Linked DNA regions of Massilia sp. METH4. The protein of the gene in region 1 interacts with the protein of each later gene in a pairwise test. Links are inferred from orthologs where the notes say so. Each region holds a gene or a part of one and is shown in the gene's direction. Other genes may lie near its edges. The genes, in order: eno and rpe.

Region 1 (10,957 bases):
CCTGTGCGCAGTCCGGCCTGCCGGTGAACATCAAGAAGGGCCAGTTCCTCGCGCCGCACGACATGAAGAACGTGATCGACAAGGCCCGTGCCGCCGCCCGCGCGAAGGGCCTGAACGAGAACAACTTCCTCGCCTGCGAACGCGGCGCCTCGTTCGGCTACAACAACCTGGTGTCCGACATGCGCTCGCTGGCGATCATGCGCGAGACCGGCGCCCCGGTAGTGTTCGACGCCACGCACTCGGTGCAGCTGCCAGGCGGGAACGGCACGTCGTCGGGCGGCATGCGCGACATGGTGCCCGTGCTGTCGCGCGCGGCCGTCGCCGTGGGCGTGGCCGGCCTGTTCATGGAAACCCACCCCACGCCGGCCACCGCGCTGTCGGACGGCCCGAACGCCGTGCCGCTGGGGCGCATGAAGGAGTTGCTGTCCACGCTGATCGAGCTCGATCGCATCACGAAGAAGGCAGGCTTCCTCGAAGACAGCTTCGAGTGATCCGTTTTTGAGCCTGCGTCTGGCTGGCCGCACGAGGACCCAACGGCAGTTTTCTGCCGTTGGGTTTTTTGTTTTTCAGTGGCCCTTTAAGAGTATCGACAGCCCCGCCGCGCTTCCCTCCGAGGCCATCCTCTGTTACGCTTGCTGCAATTTTTGCGCGTGGCTAATGTTGCAAGGCCTTTTACAAGCCAGCATGCAGCGAGCCCGGCCGCGCCGTCACCTGCTTTCCACCACCTTGGAGACTACACATGAGTGCAATCGTAGATATCATCGGCCGCGAGATCATCGACTCGCGCGGCAACCCGACCGTCGAATGCGACGTGCTGCTGGAGTCGGGCGTGATGGGCCGTGCGGCCGTGCCTTCGGGCGCGTCGACCGGTTCGCGCGAGGCGATCGAGCTGCGTGACGGCGATCCGAAGCGCTTCTTCGGCAAGGGCGTGCTGCAGGCATGCGAGAACATCAACACCGAGATCTCCGAAGCGATCATGGGCCTGGATGCCAACGAACAGGCCTTCCTGGACCGCACCCTGATCGACCTGGACGGCACCGAGAACAAGTCGCGCCTGGGCGCCAACGCGATGCTGGCCGTGTCGATGGCTGTCGCCAAGGCCGCCGCGGAAGAAGCCGGCCTGCCGCTGTACCGCTACTTCGGCGGTTCCGGTTCGATGCAGATGCCGGTGCCGATGATGAACGTGATCAATGGCGGCGCGCACGCCGACAACAACCTGGACATCCAGGAATTCATGATCATCCCGGTCGGCGCACCGACCTTCAAGGAAGCGATGCGCTACGGCGCCGAAGTGTTCCACACGCTGAAGAAGATCCTGCACAAGAAGGGCCTGACCACGGCGGTGGGCGACGAAGGCGGCTTCGCACCGTCCGTCGCGAACCATGAAGAAGCCATCAAGCTGATCATCCAGGCCATCGAGGAAGCCGGCTACGAGCCGGGCACGCAGATCGCCCTGGGCCTGGACTGCGCCGCTTCCGAGTTCTACAAGAACGGCAAGTACGAGCTGGAAGGCGAGGGCCTGTCCCTGACCGCGCAGGAATTCACGAACCTGCTGGCCACCTGGTGCGACAAGTACCCGATCATCTCGATCGAAGACGCGATGGGCGAAGGCGACTGGGAAGGCTGGGCGCTGCTGACGCAGGCACTGGGCAAGAAGGTGCAGCTGGTGGGCGACGACCTGTTCGTCACCAACACCAAGATCCTGAAGGAAGGCATCCAGAAGGGCATCGCCAACTCGATCCTGATCAAGATCAACCAGATCGGCACGCTGACCGAAACGTTCGCCGCCATCGAAATGGCCAAGCGCGCCGGCTACACCGCCGTGATCTCGCACCGCTCGGGCGAAACGGAAGATTCCACGATCGCCGACATCGCCGTGGGCCTGAACGCCTTGCAGATCAAGACCGGCTCCATGTCCCGCTCGGATCGCATGGCCAAATACAACCAGTTGCTGCGCATCGAAGAAGATCTGGGCGATATCGCTTCCTATCCGGGCCGCGATGCATTCTATAATCTCAAATAACTGCGTCTGAAGTAATCACCACTACAACCGGCCGGAACTCCCGGCCGGTTCTTTATTGTCTATGCGTCTGATCACCCTTGCCCTGGCGGCCCTGCTGCTGTTGATTCAATATCCATTATGGCTGGGGAAGGGCGGATGGCTGCGCGTGCAGGACCTGGAGCAGCAGGTGGAAGCCGCCCACGCGAAAAACGAGCAACTGCGGCAGCGCAATGCCAAGCTCGACTCCGAGGTGCGCGACCTGAAGGATGGCACCGGTGCCGTGGAAGAACGCGCGCGCTACGAGCTGTCGATGATCAAGCAGAACGAAATCTACGTGCAAATCCTGCGCAAGGGCCAGATCCCGGGCGACGGCGCCACGCCGGCCCCGCCGCCGGCCGAGGAACCCGCCAAGCCCGCCAAGCCCGCCCGCCCCTGACAACGCGCCTGTCCGCCGCGACCACCGCGACATCCTTTCCGCCGGTCGGTGGCTGGCACGTCACGCCGGTAGATCGCGGCGCTACGCAAAAACCCTCATTGGTTCATAGTCCCCAGGCAAGTATGATCGCTGCTTCAGCGTCGAAGCACCGCCCGTTGCAAGCCCATGCAAGCATTTGAAGAGTTCGAAAATGGCCAGTTTGGCTGCCTGATCAGCCAGCTACCCAAAGCGCTCTTCGCGGCGCCGGCAGGGAACCCCTGCCGCTGGACCTGACAAACACTCTGCTCAATGCGGGACGATAGTCCCGCCCTGACACGGCATGTTCGCCATGCCGTCGTTGGATAAGCAATTCCGAACACGTCAGCTCGCGTGCGCACCGCCCCCAGGGACGGTGGGCTGCCGCTTTCAATGATTCCTGGAAGGACCCATGCCATGACTCAAGAACATCGCAACACTCCCGCAGCGCCTGCCAAGGGCAAGCGCTTCTCCCGCCGCAAATTCCTCGGTGCCGCCGCCGGCACCGCGGCCGTACTGGGCGGCGCTTCCGTTGCATTCGGCGGCCAATACCGTGCCGACAAGGCGGATCGCAAGGTTGACGTGCTGCTGATCGGCGGCGGCATCATGAGCGCGACGCTCGGTGTCTATCTGTCCGAGCTGGAACCGAACTGGACGTTTGAAGTGTTCGAACGGTTGGACAAGGTCGCCGAAGAAAGCTCCAACGGCTGGAACAATGCCGGTACCGGCCACTCGGCGCTTTGCGAACTGAACTACACGCCGATGGACGACAAGGGGCAGGTGCATATCGACAAGGCGATCGACATCAACGAGAAGTTCCAGATCTCGCGGCAGTTCTGGGCGCACCAGGTGCGCAAGGGCGTGTTGGGCAATCCCCGCGAATTCATCAATTCGACGCCGCACATGAACCTGGTGTTCGGCCAGGAGAACCGCGAGTTCATGCAAAAGCGCGTCGCCGCGCTGAAGGCTTCGCCCCTGTTCGCCGGCATGGAACTGACCACCGATCCGGCCAAGATCGCCGCATGGGTGCCGATCATGATGGAAGGCCGCAAGCCGGACGAGGTGGTGACCTCCACCCGCTCGCCGCTCGGCACCGACGTCAACCTGGGGTCGATCACCCGCCAGTTCTACAAGCATCTCGGCGAGACGCGCGGCAGCCGTATCACGACCGGATACGAGGTGCGCTCCATCACCCGCAACGACGATGGTTCCTGGCGCGTGTCGGCCTTCGACGTCAACGACGATTCCAAGATCCAGACGGTCGATGCGCGGCACCTCTTCATCGGTGCCGGCGGCGCCGCGCTGCCCCTGCTGCAGCGGACCGGCATTCCGGAAGCGAAGCAGTACGCCGGCTTCCCGGTCGGCGGCGAGTTCCTCGTCACGGACAATCCGGCAATCACGTCGCGCCACCTGGCCAAGGTGTACGGCCTGGCGGATACGGGTTCGCCTCCGATGTCGGTGCCGCACCTGGATACGCGCGTGCTCGATGGTAAGACCGTGTTGCTGTTCGGGCCATTCGCTACCTGGTCCACCAAGTTCCTCAAGAACGGCTCGTACTTCGATATCGGCAAGGCCACCACGGCGTCCAACGTCCTGCCGCAACTCCAGGTAGGCGTGCATGAATTCGCGCTGGTGAAATACCTGGCGGAGCAACTGGAGCAGTCCCGGGAAGACAAGATGGCGGCGCTGCGCCGCTACATGCCCGAGGCAAAGGACGAAGACTGGCGCCTGTGGCAAGCCGGCCAGCGCGTGCAGATCATCAAGGACATTCCCGGCAAGGGCGGCCAATTGAAGCTCGGTACGGAAGTCGTGGTGTCGGCAGACCGCTCGGTATCGGCATTGCTGGGCGCGTCGCCAGGCGGCTCCACCTCGCCGGCGATCATGCTGTCGCTGCTGGAGAAAGCATTCCCGGATCGCGTGAAGACCGCCGCCTGGCAGGCAAAGATCCGTGAGATCGTGCCGTCCTACGGGAAAAAGCTCAACGAGAACGTGCAACTGCTGGCGGCGACCTGGGCGGCCACCGCGGAAACACTGCAGCTGGCGATCGCATCGCCAAGCCTGGAGGGCTTCGCTGGCGGCACGGCGCCGGTTGGTCAACCTGGGCAACTGAAGAAAGTGTCCGACATCGCGCTGTAACGCTGCCACGCTGACACCGTGCAGCAATCAAGAGAGTCCGCCTTCGGCGGACTCTCGCACAATACGCCGACGCGAGCCCGGCCGCCCGGCAGCCTGTCTCACCATGGATGAGCCCCATTTTGGCGCGTCAGCGCACCACTCCAGTGCTGATGAGCTGGCGATAACGGTGCGAAACATCTTTGTTCGCTATCGCGCACCATCAAAGCACTCCACTCCCCATAACGGCACAGTTCTTGCACTCCCTGCGTGCTTTTGCACTTTGTTAGGGAGTGGCTGTCGATGGAGTCGTTCAAGAGCGGTGCCGATGCCTTGTTTGTCCTGCTGGGAGGCATCATGGTGCTGGCGATGCATGCGGGGTTTGCGTTCCTCGAGCTGGGAACCGTGCGCAAGAAGAACCAGGTCAATGCACTGGTCAAGATACTGGTGGATTTTTCCGTGTCGACCATCGTGTACTTCGCGGTGGGCTATGGCATCGCGTACGGCGTGCACTTCTTCGGCCCCACCGATACGCTGGTTGCCAACAATGGCTACAACCTCGTCAAGTTCTTCTTCCTGCTGACGTTCGCGGCCGCCATCCCGGCCATCATTTCCGGTGGTATCGCCGAGCGCGCCAGGTTCTACCCGCAAATGATCGCCACGGCGCTGCTGGTGGGCTTCATCTATCCCTTCTTCGAAGGCATCGCCTGGAACAACCGGTTCGGCATCCAGGCCGCACTGGAATCCATGTTCGGGGCGCCGTTCCATGACTTCGCCGGCTCCGTCGTCGTGCATGCAGTGGGCGGCTGGGCCGCGCTGCCGGCCGTGCTGCTGCTGGGGGCGCGCCGCGGACGCTACGGCAAGGATGGCCGCATCGCCGCGCATCCGCCCTCGAACATTCCGTTCCTGGCGCTGGGCGCCTGGATCCTCGCGGTGGGCTGGTTCGGCTTCAACGTGATGAGCGCGCAGACGCTGGACAAGATCAATGGCCTGGTCGCCGTCAACTCGCTGATGGCCCTGGTGGGCGGCACGCTGGCCGCGCTGGTGCTGGGCAAGAACGACCCCGGCTTCGTCCATAACGGCCCGTTGGCCGGCCTGGTGGCCGTGTGCGCCGGCTCGGACCTGATGCATCCGCTCGGCGCCCTGGCCACCGGCGCGGTGGCCGGTGCCATCTTCGTGGTGATGTTCACGCTGGCGCAAAACCGCTGGAAGATCGACGACGTGCTGGGCGTATGGCCGCTGCACGGCCTGTGCGGCGCCTGGGGCGGCATCGCGGCCGGCATCTTCGGCAGCCACGCGCTGGGCGGGCTCGGCGGGGTTTCCTTCATGTCGCAACTGGCCGGCACGGTGCTGGGCATCGTCATCGCCGTCGCCGGCGGAGCGCTGGTGTACGGCGTCCTCAAGGCCACCGTCGGCCTGCGCCTCGACCCCGAACAGGAATTCGACGGCGCCGACCTCTCCATCCACAAGATCAGCGCCACCCCGGAACGCGAAACGCTGGCCGGCTGATGCCAATCTGCCACGGTACGTACAGAACATACCGAGCCGCGAGACCGGTGACAGGCACCGATTTTCCGGCAATGTTTCCGCAAAACCGGTGACAGGCTCCGCGTTCCAGGAAACATTTCCCGGAAAGGGGTGCCTGTCACCGGGTTTTTTGCAACATTTCTGTCTTGAAAATAAGAATCATTCGCATTAAGATGGTGGCCTTTGCCAGCCACCTGTTCCGATCCAGGAGCCAGCTCCCGACTGACTCTCTGACTGGAACATCATGGATGCACTTACCGCGCGCCGGCGCCTGCTGCCGGCGCTGATCATGTCCGCGCTGGCGCCGCTGGCTCATGCGCAATCTGCCGCCCCCACCACCACCACCGCCCTCGGCGAAATCACTGTCACCGCCGAGCGCGGCCAGGACAAGGCAGGAACGACGACCACCGTCACCGCTGCCGACCTCACGCGCCAGGCGGCGCAGAACATGCAGAACATCACGCGATACGCGCCGCTGATCAGCGTGCCGAATGCCGCAAGCGGCTCGGGCAGCGTGTGGGACAGCAGCGGCAACACGGGCTTCAATATCCGCGGCATCGACGGCAACCGCGTCAGCATGGACCTCGACGGCATTGCACTGCCGGATGCCGCCCCGAAGCCCGATGGTTCCACCCTGTCCAGCTTCGGCATCGGCCGCGATTATTTCGACCCCGAGACATTCCGTGAGGTGAACATCGCGTCCGGCACCACGACCACCGGTCCCGGCACGCCGGGCCTGGGCGGTGCGGTGCGCTTCGTCACCAAGTCCCCCGAGGATTACGTGAGCGCCGAGCGTCCCGTCCATGCCGACTACAAGTTCGGCTACGATGGTTCGAACCACATGCGCATGCACGCCGTCACGGGCGCCGCGCAGGCGGGCGACCTGCAGATCCTGGCGCTGTTCGTGCACCGCGAAGGCAGCGAGGTCGAGTCGGAAGGCAATGCCGTGCTGAACCCGGACGACTGGGATTCCGATGCCTTGCTGGCCAAGCTGGCATGGTCGCCGCTCGCCGGCCAAAAGGTCACCGCCACCATCGACGCCTACCAGGCCAGCCATACCCGCGAGTACATCAACAAGACCAGCGCGCTGTACCCGGAAGGCGTCGACCAGGCGTCCAGCACGCGGCGCAGCCGGTTCTCGCTGGACCACGAATTCATCGGCAAGGCTGCGCTGTTCGACAAGCTCGAATCGCGCATCTACGTTCAGAACGCCGAGGTGGACGACCACACGACCAGCCCCTACGTGTCGACTGGCCAGCGCTACTTCCGCTCGATCGAGACGGGTTACATCAACAAGAGCCGCGGCCTGGCCAGCAACGCCTTCAAGCAGCTCGGCGCGCATCGTCTCGCTTATGGCATCAGCGCCGAAGACGTCGACACGCGGCGGCCCTGGCGCGAAGACCGCACCGTGCTGGCCACCGGCGCGCACCAGATCACGAACAAGAACCGCATGGTCGACACGGACACGACGAAGCTGGCCGCCTTCGCCAGCGTCGACCTGGCACTGGCCGACGGGCTGACCCTGACCCCAGGCCTGCGCTACGACTGGCGTGAGATGGAGCCGAAGAATATCGAGCAGTACGTGGTGGCGGTGCCGGCAGCCCGCAATGAATTACGCAAGCGCAAGGACGACTACTTCACGCCGAGCCTGGAGCTGGCGTGGAAGTTCCAGCCCGAGCTGACGGCGTATGCGAAGTACACGCGCGGCACGCGGCTGCCGACGGCGGCGGAAATTTCCGGCACCTACGATTCGTTCAGCTATACCGGCAGCGGCACCGGCTACGCGGTGCTGGGTAACGCCGACCTGAAGAAGGAAACCAGCAACGCTTTCGAGCTGGGCCTGAAAGGCCAGCCTGCACGCGGCGTGACGATGCAGGCATCGGCCTTCCACACGAAGTACAGGAACTTCATCGAGTACGCGACGCAGCCGCTCGACCCCGTCAATTATCCGACCATCACGCAGGGCCTGTTCCGGCCGGAGAACGTGGGCGAGGCGAAGACGTGGGGCGCGGAATTCTCCAGCAGCCTTGCGCTGGGCGAATGGTACGCCGCGCTGGACGGCGCTAGCGTGACGCTGGCGGCGGGCGTCCAGCACAGCAAGGCACGCAATACCGAAACGGGTGCCGAAAGCGAACTGGCATCAACCCTGCCGCGCAAGATCAGCACCACCTTCGCGTGGGACGACCCGGGCAAGCGGGGTGGGGCGGCGCTGTCGATCTTCAACGTGCGCGGCAAACAGGCCGAGGCTGACGTGATCTCGAATTCGACCGGCGCGCGCTTCGCGGTGCCCGGCGCCACCGTGGCCGACCTGACGGCCTACTGGAATATCGGCAGGCACGCCACGATCACGGCCGGCATCTACAACCTGGCCGACAAAAAATACTGGGACTACGCATCGTCGCGCAGCCTCGCCGCCGGCACCACGGCCGCCACGCTGGCCGACATCGAACGCCAGGCCCGCCCGGGCCGCTACGGTGCCGTCACGCTCAAACTGATCTACTAAGGAGAAAACCATGAAGACCCGCCGCCGTACCCTTCAACTTCTGGCCCTGTCCGGCGCACTGCTGCTGGGTCACGCCCATGCGGCCACGCTGGCCGAACGCTGGACTGCGCTGCGCGCCGAACAGCCCAAGCTCGGCATCCGCGACGCCGCGAAGCAATTGAACGTCTCCGAAGCCGAGCTGCTGGCCACCGGCATCGGCACCACCGTCACGCGCTTGGCCGATACCAGTCATGCGCCGCGCGAGATCATGCGCCGCGCGCTGGACCTGGGCAAGGTGATGGCGCTAACGCGCAACGAGAATGGCGTGATCGAAGTCACCGGCGTGGCCACGCGCATCGCCAAGCAAGGTGACGAAGGCGCCAAGGATGCCGAACGGGAAGCGCGCGAACTGAACATCGCCGGCGGCTACCTGGGCGGGCCGATCGACCTGCGCTTCCACTTCGCCAAGTGGAAGCATGCGTTCGCCGTCGTGCAGCCGGGCAGGGACGGCGCCGTGTCGCGCAGCCTGCAATTCTTCGACGAGAACGGCACCGCCATCCACAAGGTGTACCTGAAGGATGACGGCAAGGTGGCCGTGTTCGACAAGCTGGTGGCCGACTTCCGCCATCCGCAGCAGGACGGCAAGCTGGCCATCGTGCCGATGGCACCGAAGGCCGCCGAGACGCCCGACGCGGCGGTGGACGTGAAGGAGTTCCAGCAGGCGTGGAAGGAGATGTCGGACGTGCACCAGTTCAATCGCATCGTCGCCGAGTTCAAGCTGTCGCGCGAACAGGCACTGCGCCTGGCGCCGGGCGGGATGGTGACGAAGGTGACCGCGCAAGCCGTGCGCCGGTTGCTGGAACAGGCCTCCGCGCAGCAGGTGCCGATCATGGCCTTCGTCGGCAATGGCGCCGTCACGCAGATCTACAGCGGCAAGGTGAACAAGGTGCAGGAATCGGCCGGCTACTTCAACGTGCTGGACCCGGACTTCAACCTGCACCTGCGCGACAAGGCGTTCAAGGCCGGCTATGTGCTGCAGCGGGCCGGCGTGACATCGGTGGAGTTCTACGACGACAAGGGCGAGCTGGTCGTCACCTTCTTCGGCGTGCGCGAGCGGGGCAAGCCGCAGCCGCAGGCGTGGCTGGACCTCGTGGCGGCGCTCCCGAAAGCATAATGACCGGCGCCCGCGGCCAATGGGCCGCGGTGTCCCGCGCGCCGATCGATACCCGTGGCCGATGCGTATCGGTGTCGGACACCATGCATGGTGTCCGACACCGGTTTTCCCCCGCGCTAGCCGCGACGGCGCCCCACCGGCATTGTTGCGGGTAAGAGGGAGCATGCACATGCGTCCCCATGCCGCTTTGGCGCTGGTTCGCGCCGCGCCGGCCGCTGCCGTCAGGGAACCAGCTTCTCCCGCTTCAGCCTTTCGAACAGTTCAAAGAACGCATCCGGCGTGCTCTGGTACTCCAGGAAGCCGGCCTTGCGGCTCTTCGTCATGTCGGTGATGACTTCCATCGGCCGGCCCAGGTCGGCGTCCGTGTGCCACCACGAGGCCAGCCGTGTCACGTCCGGCTCGGCAAGGCCGTGCTGTTGCGCGATCTCGCGCCACAGCGCCGGCGCATCCTGCATGCGCGATTCCAGCGGGCTGATTTGTTCCGGCAGCGGCGCCGCTTCGACACCGAAGTAGTCGGCCAGCTTCGGCCACAGCCACTGCCAGCGGAATACGTCCCCGTTCACCACGTTGAAGTCCTCGTTGCGGCCCGCCCCGCTGGTCGATGCCCACAGCAGGTGGCGTGCCAGCAGCCGGGCATCGGTCACGTCCGCCAGGCCTTCCCATTGCTGGTGGCTGCCGGGGAACACGAACGGCTGGCCCGTGTGCTTGCACAGCGTGGCGTACACGGCGAGCGTCTGCCCCATGTTCATCGCGTTGCCGACCGCAAAACCGACGATCGTGTGCGGCCGGTGCACGCTCCAGGTGAAGCCGAATTGCCGCGCCGCGTCGAACAGGCGGTCTTCCTGTTCATAGTAGAAGTTCGGCACGTCCTGCCGGCCCTGCTCCTCGCGGAACGGCGTGATCGGCACGGCGCCCTTGCCGTATGCATCGAACGGGCCCAGGTAGTGCTTCAAGCCCGTCACGAGCGCCACGTGGCGCACCGTGCCGGCGGGGCCCACGGCGTCCAGCACGTTCTTCACCATGGCGCCGTTGACGCGGATGTTCTCCTCTTCGTTCGCCTGCCGCGACCATGCGGTGATGAACACGTGGCTGGGATCCACCCCCGCCAATGCCTGGGCGACGTCCGGCGAGGTCAGGTCGGCGCTGATCTGCTTCACGCCGGCCACGCCGGGCGTGCGGCCGCGCGATACGCCGTGCACCTCCCAGCCT
Region 2 (10,850 bases), 2.4 Mb from region 1 along the record:
TACGACTTCACCCCAGTCACGAATCCTACCGTGGTAAGCGCCCTCCTTGCGGTTAAGCTACCTACTTCTGGTAAAACCCGCTCCCATGGTGTGACGGGCGGTGTGTACAAGACCCGGGAACGTATTCACCGCGACATGCTGATCCGCGATTACTAGCGATTCCAACTTCATGTAGTCGAGTTGCAGACTACAATCCGGACTACGATACACTTTCTGGGATTAGCTCCCCCTCGCGGGTTGGCGGCCCTCTGTATGTACCATTGTATGACGTGTGAAGCCCTACCCATAAGGGCCATGAGGACTTGACGTCATCCCCACCTTCCTCCGGTTTGTCACCGGCAGTCTCATTAGAGTGCCCTTTCGTAGCAACTAATGACAAGGGTTGCGCTCGTTGCGGGACTTAACCCAACATCTCACGACACGAGCTGACGACAGCCATGCAGCACCTGTGTTCAGGTTCCCTTTCGGGCACCCTCCAATCTCTCAGAGGTTCCTGACATGTCAAGGGTAGGTAAGGTTTTTCGCGTTGCATCGAATTAATCCACATCATCCACCGCTTGTGCGGGTCCCCGTCAATTCCTTTGAGTTTTAATCTTGCGACCGTACTCCCCAGGCGGTCTACTTCACGCGTTAGCTGCGTTACTAAGTCAATTAAGACCCAACAACTAGTAGACATCGTTTAGGGCGTGGACTACCAGGGTATCTAATCCTGTTTGCTCCCCACGCTTTCGTGCATGAGCGTCAATCTTAGCCCAGGGGGCTGCCTTCGCCATCGGTGTTCCTCCACATCTCTACGCATTTCACTGCTACACGTGGAATTCTACCCCCCTCTGCCAGATTCCAGCCTTGCAGTCTCCAACGCCATTCCCAGGTTAAGCCCGGGGATTTCACGTCAGACTTACAAAACCGCCTGCGCACGCTTTACGCCCAGTAATTCCGATTAACGCTTGCACCCTACGTATTACCGCGGCTGCTGGCACGTAGTTAGCCGGTGCTTATTCTTCAGGTACCGTCATGAGGTACGGATATTAGCCGCACCCTTTTCTTCCCTGACAAAAGAGCTTTACAACCCGAAGGCCTTCTTCACTCACGCGGCATTGCTGGATCAGGGTTGCCCCCATTGTCCAAAATTCCCCACTGCTGCCTCCCGTAGGAGTCTGGACCGTGTCTCAGTTCCAGTGTGGCTGGTCGTCCTCTCAGACCAGCTACTGATCGTCGCCTTGGTGAGCCTTTACCTCACCAACTAGCTAATCAGATATCGGCCGCTCCAGGAGCACAAGGCCTTGCGGTCCCCTGCTTTCATCCTTGGATCGTATGCGGTATTAGCGTAACTTTCGCTACGTTATCCCCCACTCTTGGGCACGTTCCGATATATTACTCACCCGTTCGCCACTCGCCGCCAGGCCGAAGCCCGCGCTGCCGTTCGACTTGCATGTGTAAAGCATGCCGCCAGCGTTCAATCTGAGCCAGGATCAAACTCTTCAGTTTAATCTCTGTTGTCTCGGCATTTCTGCCGAGGGTCATTCACTCAAAATACTGACGAATCATTCGAAGATGATTACGTTTATTTTGCGTGAACGTTTGATGCTATATATTTTGAGCTTCGGGACCAAAGTCCCGGGCACATCATCAAACGCCCACACTTATCGACTGTTGATTGTTAAAGAATTCTTGCCATTCGGCGCTTGCTGCGTTCGTAGACAAATCGTTGTGTTTGTCAGCAGCAGAGAAGCGAGATTATCGAGTGTTTCGTGCGATTCGTCAAGCTTCTCATCTACTCACATCAAGCTGCTTGTTTCACTTTCGTGACAGCTGCGTTGCTGCGAGGGACAGAACTATATCAAAGCCCCTCGAAGTTTGGCAAGCGCTTTTCGAGGAAGGCATGCATGCCTTCGCGCTGCGCCGGCGTGCCGAACGCGGCGTGGAACAGGCGGCGCTCGTAGCGCACGCCTTCCGTGAGCGGCACTTCAAAGGCCACGTTCACTGCTTCCTTGATCTGCATGGCTACCGAGAGCGGCATCGATGCGATCGTGGTGGCCGCCGCCAGCGCTTCTTCGATCAGCTTGTCGGCCGGGACCACACGCGACACCAGGCCAGTGCGCTCCGCTTCCGCCGCGTCGATGGTGCGGGCCGTCAGCAGCATGTCCATCGCCTTGGCCTTGCCGATCGCCCGCGGCAGCCGCTGCGTGGCGCCAGCTCCAGGGGTGACGCCGATCTTGATTTCCGGCTGGCCGAACTTGGCCGTATCTGCCGCGATCACGAAGTCGCACATCATCGCCAGCTCGCAACCGCCACCCAGCGCATAGCCGGCGACGGCGCCGATCACGGGCGTGCGCACCTTCAGGATGTGCTCCCAGTTACGAGTGATGTAATTGTCGCGGTAGGTATCCTGGTACGTGTAGTCGATCATCGCCGGGATATCGGCGCCGGCGGCGAAAGCCTTCTCGCTGCCGGTCAGCACGATGCAACCGATCTGCGGGTCCTTGTCGAAACCGGCAAACGCCTCGCCCAGCTCGTTCATCATGCGGTCGTTCAGCGCATTCAGCGCCTTCGGCCGGTTCAGGCGGATAAGGGCCACCTTGCCGTGGACTTCAACGATCAGGTCTTCATATTGCATGCTGGTCTCCCGGGACGATAGTTCGGGCGATTGTAGCGTCATCGGGATGCCTGTGCCATTGCGGTATGATCGGCCGATTCATGCCGTTTCCCCTTCTTTCTCCGATTGCCGAACGGTGGCGCACCGACGCGCTGCTGTCGAATTCCGACTTCCGCCACTACTGGGCCAGCCTGGTATTGACGAGCTTCGGCTCGCAGATCGGCACGCTCGCGCTGCCGCTCTGCGCCGTGCTGCTGCTGCACGCCACCCCGGCGCAGATGGGCGTGCTCACCGCCTGCCAGGCGATTCCCTTCGCGGTCTTCGCATTGCCGGCGGGCGTGCTGCTGGACCGCAGCCGCAAGCTGCCGATCCTGTTGGCCAGCAAGGCCGCGCAGGGCATTTCGCTGGCATCGATTCCCGTCGCGTGGTGGCTCGACCTGCTGGGCATGCCGTGGCTCTATACGGTGGCGGCGATCCAGGGCACCTGCAACGTCATCGGTGGCGGGGCGGAACAGATCTATCTCACGCTGCTCGTCGGCCGGGAGCGGATGGTCGAGGCGCAGTCCCGCTTCGCCAGCACGGATTCGATCTCGCGGCTGCTGGCTCCGGGCCTGGCCGGCATCCTGATCCAGTGGCTGACGGCGCCGGTGGCCATCCTCGTCAACGCGGCAACATTCTTCATCTCGCTCTGGAATATCGGCCGCGTAAAGATGCGCGAAGCCATCCCGCCGCGCAGCGACCGCCACCCGCTGCACGATGTGCGTGCCGGTTTCGCCTTCATCTGGCGCCAGCCCCTGCTGCGCGCCCTGGCCTGGGTGGCCGGCGCCTGGCACCTGCTGTTCTACGGCTATAACGCACTGCTCGTGCTGTTCGCCACGCGCGAACTGGGCATGAACGCCGGCATGCTGGGGACGGCGCAGATGCTGGGCGGAGCCGGCGTGTTCGCCAGTTCCCTGCTGCTGCGGCCGCTGAACCACCGTTACGGCGCCGGCAACACAATCGTGATCGGCACCGCGTCGATGGCCCTGGGTTTCGTGCTGATGCCGCTGATCCCGCGCGATCTGTTTGGCGACGCCCGCTTCAGCGCGGCGACATATGCGCTCCTGATGTTCTTCTTCGACCTGGGCGCCATGCTGTTCTTCATCCCTTACCAGGCGCTGCGCCAGAAAGTGACGCCGGACGAAATGCTGGGCCGAATGATCTCGACCATGCGCTTCCTGACGGTGGCGGTGGCCCCGCTGGGCGCCCTGGCCGCCGGCTATGCGGGCGACCGCCTGGGCGTGCGCCCTGCCCTCTACTGTATCGCGGCGGGCGGCGTGCTGCTGGCCATGGGCGCCGTCACGTCGCGCCCGATCCGAAGCGTGCGCCCTTGATGCGGCGGTGCCCTTAGACTGGAGCATTGCCAACTTTACAAGGGGACTGTCATGTTCAAGAACATCCTGTTACCCACCGATGGCTCCGACCTGGCCGTGAAAGCCACCGAAACGGCGGTGCGCTTCGCCCAGGTGCATGGCGCCCGCATCGTCGCCATCTGCGTTGCCCAGCCATTCCCGTTCGTGCCGATGGCCGAGGGAGGCGCCGTCGTGCCGGACGCGGAAGTGTTCGAAACGCAGATCACCACCGCGGCCCAGGCCAACATCAACAAGGTGGCCACCGCCTGCGCCGCCGCCGGCGTGCCCTTCGAGGGTATCGTCAGCAATTCCCACACGCCCTACAAGGACATCGTGGACGCTGCGGACAAACACAACTGCGACATCATCCTGATGGCCTCGCACGGCCGCGGCGGCTTGAGCAAACTGCTGCTCGGCAGCGAAACGCAGAAGGTGCTGGCGCATACCACGCTGCCGGTACTGGTTCTGCGGTAAGCAGCCCAGCCAGCCGCTCAGCGGGTCTGGCGGGGCAGCAGCACCCACACCTGGCCGCTCTGCTTCATCCGACCCGCATTCTCCGCCGCCTCGGTACCGAAACCAAAGAAAAAGTCGACGCGGATGGCGCCCCGGATGGCGCCACCGGTGTCCTGCGCCATCACCAGGCGCTGCAGCGGGACCTCGCTGGCAGCCTGCGTGGTGGACAGGTACAGCGGGACGCCTGACGGAATCTGCGTCGTGTCCACCGCCACCGAACGCTGCGGCGTCAAGGGCACGCCCAACGAACCTTTCGGGCCAACGCTGGGGTCCGGCAGTTTTTCTTCGCGGAAGAACACATAGCTGGGATTCACATTCAGCAGTTCCTGCCTGCGCGTCGGGTGCCCGGCGATCCACGCCTTGATCCCTTGCGCCGACGCCTGCTCGGACGTCAATTCGCCCTGCTCGATCAGCCACTTGCCGATGGATTTGTACGGATGGCCGTTCTGGTCCGCGTAGGCCACGCGCACCGTTTCGCCGGAATCGAGCTGCACGCGGCCGGAGCCCTGCACCTCGAGGAAGAAGGCTTCGACCGGATCGTCGACCCACAGCAATTCCTTGCCGGCCAGGCCCGAGCGGGCGATTTCCTCCCGGCTGGCGTACGGCACCACCTTCCTGCCCTGCAGGCGGCCGCGCAGCCGCTTGCCCTTCAGTTCCGGATATACGGCGGCAAGGTCGACGGTCACCATATCGTCCGGCACTTTATATAGAGGAGTCTGGTACGGGCCGCCCTGCTTGCGGGCGCCGCGCAGCAGCGGCTCGTAGTAGCCCGTGACGAGGCCGGTATCCGAACCATCCGGCGCGATCACGCGGTGCGGCACCAGGAACGTTTCAAAGAACAGGCGCACGGCGCGCTCGTCGTTCGCATTCACGGTGCGGGCGATCGAGCACGCTTCCTTCCAGTCCGCGCGCTTGCCGATTACCGAGCAGGACGACTGGAAGGCCGGCCAGGCGGCGCGCAGGTCGTCGCGCGACCAGCCGGGCAGGTCGGCGAATGTGCCCGGCACGAAGGCCGTTTTCGCGGGCGGCGCCGGCGGCTGCCCAGGTTCGGGCCGAGGTGCGGGCTGCGGTACGGGCTGGGGAGCCGGCTGAGGTGCGGGCCGGGGCGGCGCGGGCTGCTGACGGGGTGCGGGCGGTGCCCCGCAACCGGCAAGCAGGACTGCCGATACGGCCGCGCAGGTCAACAGATGGAAATTACGGGGTAGACTACGGCGAACGAAAAACATGGAGGCGGTATGTGGATCCTGATGGTCGAGGCATTGGTGGCGCTGTTCCTGCTGGTGTTCATCGTGTGGTGGACGATGCCCGGCAAGAAAAAGACGCCTCCGGCCAAACGGCCGGACCAGCCTGAATGATGCGACGAAGTTTATAACAACCGGATCAGTGCAGGGTGTGCGGAAGGGACAGTACGAACTCCGGAATCGGCACCTCGAACCGGTGGCCATCCTCGGCCACGCAGAAATACTCGCCCACCATCGAACCCTGCGGGGTCTGCAAGGCCGTGCCGCTCGTATATTCGAACTGCTCGCCCGGCTGCAGCAGGGGCTGGTGCCCCACCACGCCCAGGCCACGCACTTCCTGCTTGTGATTGTTGGCGTCGGTGATGACCCAGTGGCGCGAGATCAGTTGCGCCGCCACCGTGCCCGTGTTCTTGATCGTGATCGAGTAGGTGAACACGAAGTTGGTGCGTTCGGGGTCGGATTGTTCCGGCAGGAACTGCGTCCTGACCGTTACGGCGAATTCATATTGGGCCATCGGTATTCCTTATTGCCGGGCGTGGTGTGCTGTAGGAGCTGCCCGAAAGTCAAGTTTGGCATTTCATTAATGCGGTTCCGCATTGCACCCCATTTCCCTCCGGTGCGCAAGGTGCGCTCCGCACATAACGGGAGAGCGGCGTAAAATAACGCATCTTTTTGCTACCCACCCTGTCATGACTACTTTCCGCATCGCCCCCAGCATCCTGTCCGCCGACTTCGCCCGCCTGGGCGAGGAAGTGAAGAACGTCGTCGCCGCCGGCGCCGACATCATCCACTTCGACGTGATGGACAACCATTATGTGCCGAACCTCACCGTCGGCCCGCTGGTATGCCAGGCGATCCGCCCGCACGTGCAGGTGCCGATCGACGTGCACCTGATGGTCAAGCCCGTCGACCGCATCATCCCCGACTTCGCCAAGGCCGGCGCCAACATCATCACCTTCCACCCCGAGGCTTCCGACCACATCGACCGTTCGCTGCAACTGATCCGCGACCACGGCTGCAAGGCCGGCCTCGTGTTCAACCCGGCCACGCCGCTGTCCTACCTGGAGCACGTGATGGACAAGGTCGACATGATCCTCATCATGTCGGTGAACCCGGGCTTCGGCGGCCAGTCCTTCATCCCGCAGGCGCTAAAGAAGATCGAGCAGGCACGCCGCCTGATCGACGAATCGGGCCGCGACATCATGCTGGAAGTGGATGGCGGCATCAAGATCGACAATATCGCCGCCGCCGCGAAAGCGGGCGCGGACACCTTCGTGGCCGGCTCGGCGATCTTCGGCCAGCCCGACTACAAGGCCGTCATCGACGCGATGCGCACCCAGCTGGCGGCGGTGTAAATGACGGCGGCCGCTCACCCCCTGGCCGGCGTGCGCGCCGCCATCATCGACCTGGACGGCACGATGCTCGACACCGTGCCCGACTTCCACGTGGCCATCAACGCGATGCGCGAGGAACTGAAACTGGAACCGATCACGGCCGAGCAGATCAAGAACATGGTCGGCAAGGGTTCGGAAAACCTGATCCGCAGCGTGCTCTCGCTCGACCATGACGACGCGGCCGTCGAACAGCACTTCGCCGCGGCGATGGATGCCTATCAGCGGCACTACCTGGCCATCAACGGCCACCACAGCACGCTGTACCCGGATGTGGCGGCCGGCCTCACGGAACTGAAGGATGCCGGCATTCGCCTCGCCTGCGTGACGAACAAGCCGCTCGCCTTCGCCCTGCCGCTGTTGAAGCTGAAGGAGCTGGACGGCTACTTCGAAGTGATCTACGGCGGCGATTCGTTCGAGAAGAAGAAGCCCGACCCGCTGCCGCTGGTGCGCGCTTGCGAGTACTTCGGCCTGCCGCCGCACCAGGTGGTGGCGATCGGCGACTCGTCGAACGATGCCCGGGCCGCCCGCGCGGCCGGTTGCCCCGTGCTCACGGTGCCGTATGGTTATAACCACGGGGAATCTATACACGATACGGATTCCGATGGTATAGTTGAAACGCTGCTGCATGCTGCACAGCTCATAAACGCGCACAACGTTCAATGAACTTGGCGCATCAAACTTAAAACCGTACGCTCGTCAAACGATGTTTCTCAACAAAAGACACAACGTTACTCACCAGGGATCGATCGAGGCCTGGCTGTGGCGACGCTGGCAATCCTGGGCAAACTAAGCCGTATTGATTGCTGCCGTCGGAGACTTCGCGCGACCATCCATCCTATCGCTCTCTCCCGGCAGGTTTTTTGAACCTCACCGCCACCACCCGTACACCCGAATTGGGCTTGCGTGGCGGATTGGAGAGAAACATGACCGAACTCGAATTCAAGTCGCTGGCCACGCAAGGCTACAACCGTATTCCCCTGATCGCGGAAGCGTTCGCCGACCTCGAAACCCCGCTGTCGCTGTACCTGAAGCTGGCGCAAAGCCAGAACACAGGCAAGAACACCTTCCTGCTGGAATCGGTGGTCGGCGGCGAGCGCTTCGGCCGCTACTCGTTCATCGGCCTGCCGGCGAAGACGCTGCTGCGCACGCACGGCAGCCGCACCGAGATCGTCAAGGGCGGCGAAGTCATCGAAACGCACGAAGGCAATCCCCTCGAATTCATCGAGCAGTACCAGGCGCGTTTCAAGGTGGCGCTGCGCCCGGGCATGCCCCGCTTCGTGGGCGGCCTGGCCGGTTACTTCGGCTACGACACGGTGCGCCACATCGAGAAGAAGCTTGCTGGCAAGGGGCCGAAGGACGACCTGGGCCTGCCCGACATCCAGCTGATGGTCACGGAAGAACTGGCCGTCATCGACAACCTCTCCGGCAAGCTGTACCTGATCGTCTATGCGGACACCACGCAGCCGGAATCGTACTCGAAGGCGCGCCAGCGCCTGAAGGAATTGAAGGCGCTGCTGCGCCGCGGCGTCGATGCGCCGGTCACCTCGTCGTCCGTGCGCACCGAGGCGATTCGCGAATTCGACAAGGAAGCCTACCTGGCCGCCGTTGCGAAGGCGAAGGAATACATCATGGCCGGCGACCTGATGCAGGTGCAGATCGGCCAGCGCATCAAGAAGCCCTATGTGGATTCGCCACTCACGCTGTACCGCGCGCTGCGTTCGCTGAACCCGTCGCCGTACATGTACTTCTATAACTTCGGCGACATGCAGATCGTGGGCGCGTCGCCGGAAATCCTCGTCCGCAACGAGACCCTGCCGGACGGCGAGAAGAAAGTCACGCTGCGCCCCATTGCCGGCACGCGCCCGCGCGGCGCCACGCCGGAAAAGGATGCGCAGCTGGCCGAGGAACTGCTGGCCGACCCGAAGGAGATCGCCGAGCACGTGATGCTGATCGACCTGGCCCGCAACGACCTGGGCCGCATCTCCGAGATCGGCAGCGTGAAGGTCACCGACAAGATGGTGATCGAAAAGTACTCGCACGTGCAGCACATCGTGTCCAACGTCGAGGGCAAGCTGAAATCGGGCATGTCGAACCTGGACGTGCTGCGCGCCACCTTCCCGGCCGGTACCCTGACGGGCGCGCCGAAGGTGCACGCGATGGAAGTGATCGACGAGCTCGAAATCACCAAGCGCGGCATCTATGGCGGCGCGTGCGGCTACCTGTCGTTCGGCGGCGAGATGGACGTGGCGATCGCGATCCGCACCGGCGTGATCAAGGACGGCATGCTGTACGTGCAGGCGGCAGCAGGCGTGGTGGCCGACTCCATCCCCGAGATGGAATGGCAGGAAACGGAAAACAAGGCGCGCGCCGTGCTGCGCGCGGCGGAACAAGTGCAAGACGGCCTGGATGGGGAGTTCTGACATGCTGCTGATGATCGACAATTACGACTCCTTCACCTACAACATCGTGCAGTACTTCGGCGAGCTCGGTGAGGATGTGCGGGTGCACCGCAACGATGAAATCACGATCGAGCAGATCGAGGCCCTGAACCCGGACCGCATCTGCATCTCGCCGGGCCCGAAGGCGCCGGCGCAGGCCGGCATTTCGGTGGAAGTGCTCAAGCACTTCGCCGGCAAGAAGCCGATCCTGGGCGTGTGCCTGGGCCACCAGGCCATCGGCGAGGCGTTCGGCGGCAAGATCATCCGCGCCAAGGAAGTCATGCACGGCAAGACCTCGCCCATCGCCCACACGGGCGATGGCGTGTTCAAGGACTTGCCGAGCCCCTTCACGGTGATCCGCTACCACTCGCTGGCGATCGAGCGCGCTTCGCTGCCCTCCTGCCTGGAAGTGACGGCATGGACCGACGATGGCGAAATCATGGGCGTGCGCCACAAGGAATTCGATATCGAGGGCGTGCAATTCCACCCCGAATCGATCCTCTCCGAGCATGGCCACGCCATGCTGAAGAATTTCCTCGACCGCCAAGGATAACGCCATGCCGATCACCCACCAGGAAGCCCTGATCCGCTGCATCGAGCACCGCGAGATCTTCCACGACGAAATGCTGCACCTGTTCCGCCAGATCATGAGCGGCGAAATGTCGCCCGTGATGGTGGCCGCGCTGACCATGGGCCTGCGCGTGAAGAAGGAAACCATCGGTGAAATCACCGCCGCCGCGCAGGTGATGCGCGAATTCTCGACCAAGGTGCCGATGGCCGACACCACGAACCTGCTGGACATCGTGGGCACCGGCGGCGATGGCGCGCACACGTTCAATATCAGCAGCGCGGCAATGTTCGTCGCGGCCGCCGCCGGAGCGCGCATCGCCAAGCATGGCGGGCGCAGCGTGTCGTCCTCGTCCGGCAGCGCGGACCTGATCGAATCGCTGGGCGCAAACATCAACCTGAAGCCTGAACAGATCGCCCAATCGATCGCGCAGACGGGCATCGGCTTCATGTTCGCGCCGAATCACCACGCCGCCATGAAGCACGTGGCGCCGGTGCGCCGCGAACTGGGCGTGCGCTCGATCTTCAACATCCTCGGCCCCCTCACCAACCCGGCCGGCGCGCCGAACATCCTGATGGGCGTGTTCCACCCCGACCTGGTGGGCATTCAAGTGCGCGTGCTGCAACGCCTGGGCGCCGAACACGCGATCGTCGTGTATGGCCGCGACAATATGGATGAAGTGTCGCTGGGCGCCGGCACGCTGGTCGGG

What was found.
Region 2: the proteins of eno (region 1) and rpe interact in binary tests that used the Escherichia coli proteins (3 or more experiments, as listed by UniProt). The link is inferred for Massilia sp. METH4 from one-to-one orthologs.

What each region holds. Positions count from the first base shown.
Region 1 is NZ_CP146614.1:259,805-270,761, reverse strand. What follows is about bases 1-2,881. They hold eno (phosphopyruvate hydratase), read left to right. Parts: upstream 1-739; coding sequence 740-2,023; downstream 2,024-2,881. Other genes in these bases: mqo (malate dehydrogenase (quinone)), read left to right, coding at 2,871-2,881; ftsB (cell division protein FtsB), read left to right, coding at 2,085-2,438; kdsA (3-deoxy-8-phosphooctulonate synthase), read left to right, coding at 1-491. Also shown: more of mqo, read left to right, coding at 2,882-4,589; V6Z91_RS01260 (ammonium transporter), read left to right, coding at 4,869-6,074; V6Z91_RS01255 (TonB-dependent receptor), read left to right, coding at 6,337-8,595; V6Z91_RS01250 (ChuX/HutX family heme-like substrate-binding protein), read left to right, coding at 8,606-9,748; V6Z91_RS01245 (SDR family oxidoreductase), read right to left, coding at 9,970-10,957. UniProt on the Escherichia coli protein: Catalyzes the reversible conversion of 2-phosphoglycerate (2-PG) into phosphoenolpyruvate (PEP). It is essential for the degradation of carbohydrates via glycolysis.
Region 2 is NZ_CP146614.1:2,638,186-2,649,035, reverse strand. Bases 5,490-8,263 are described here. They hold rpe (ribulose-phosphate 3-epimerase), read left to right. Parts: upstream 5,490-6,430; coding sequence 6,431-7,096; downstream 7,097-8,263. Other genes in these bases: trpE (anthranilate synthase component I), read left to right, coding at 8,059-8,263; V6Z91_RS11660 (phosphoglycolate phosphatase), read left to right, coding at 7,097-7,798; apaG (Co2+/Mg2+ efflux protein ApaG), read right to left, coding at 5,881-6,255; V6Z91_RS11675 (murein transglycosylase A), read right to left, coding at 5,490-5,507. Outside these bases: V6Z91_RS11690 (enoyl-CoA hydratase), read right to left, coding at 1,841-2,617; V6Z91_RS11685 (MFS transporter), read left to right, coding at 2,698-3,969; V6Z91_RS11680 (universal stress protein), read left to right, coding at 4,021-4,461; more of V6Z91_RS11675, read right to left, coding at 4,479-5,489; more of trpE, read left to right, coding at 8,264-9,555; V6Z91_RS11650 (aminodeoxychorismate/anthranilate synthase component II), read left to right, coding at 9,557-10,126; trpD (anthranilate phosphoribosyltransferase), read left to right, coding at 10,131-10,850. UniProt on the Escherichia coli protein: Catalyzes the reversible epimerization of D-ribulose 5-phosphate to D-xylulose 5-phosphate.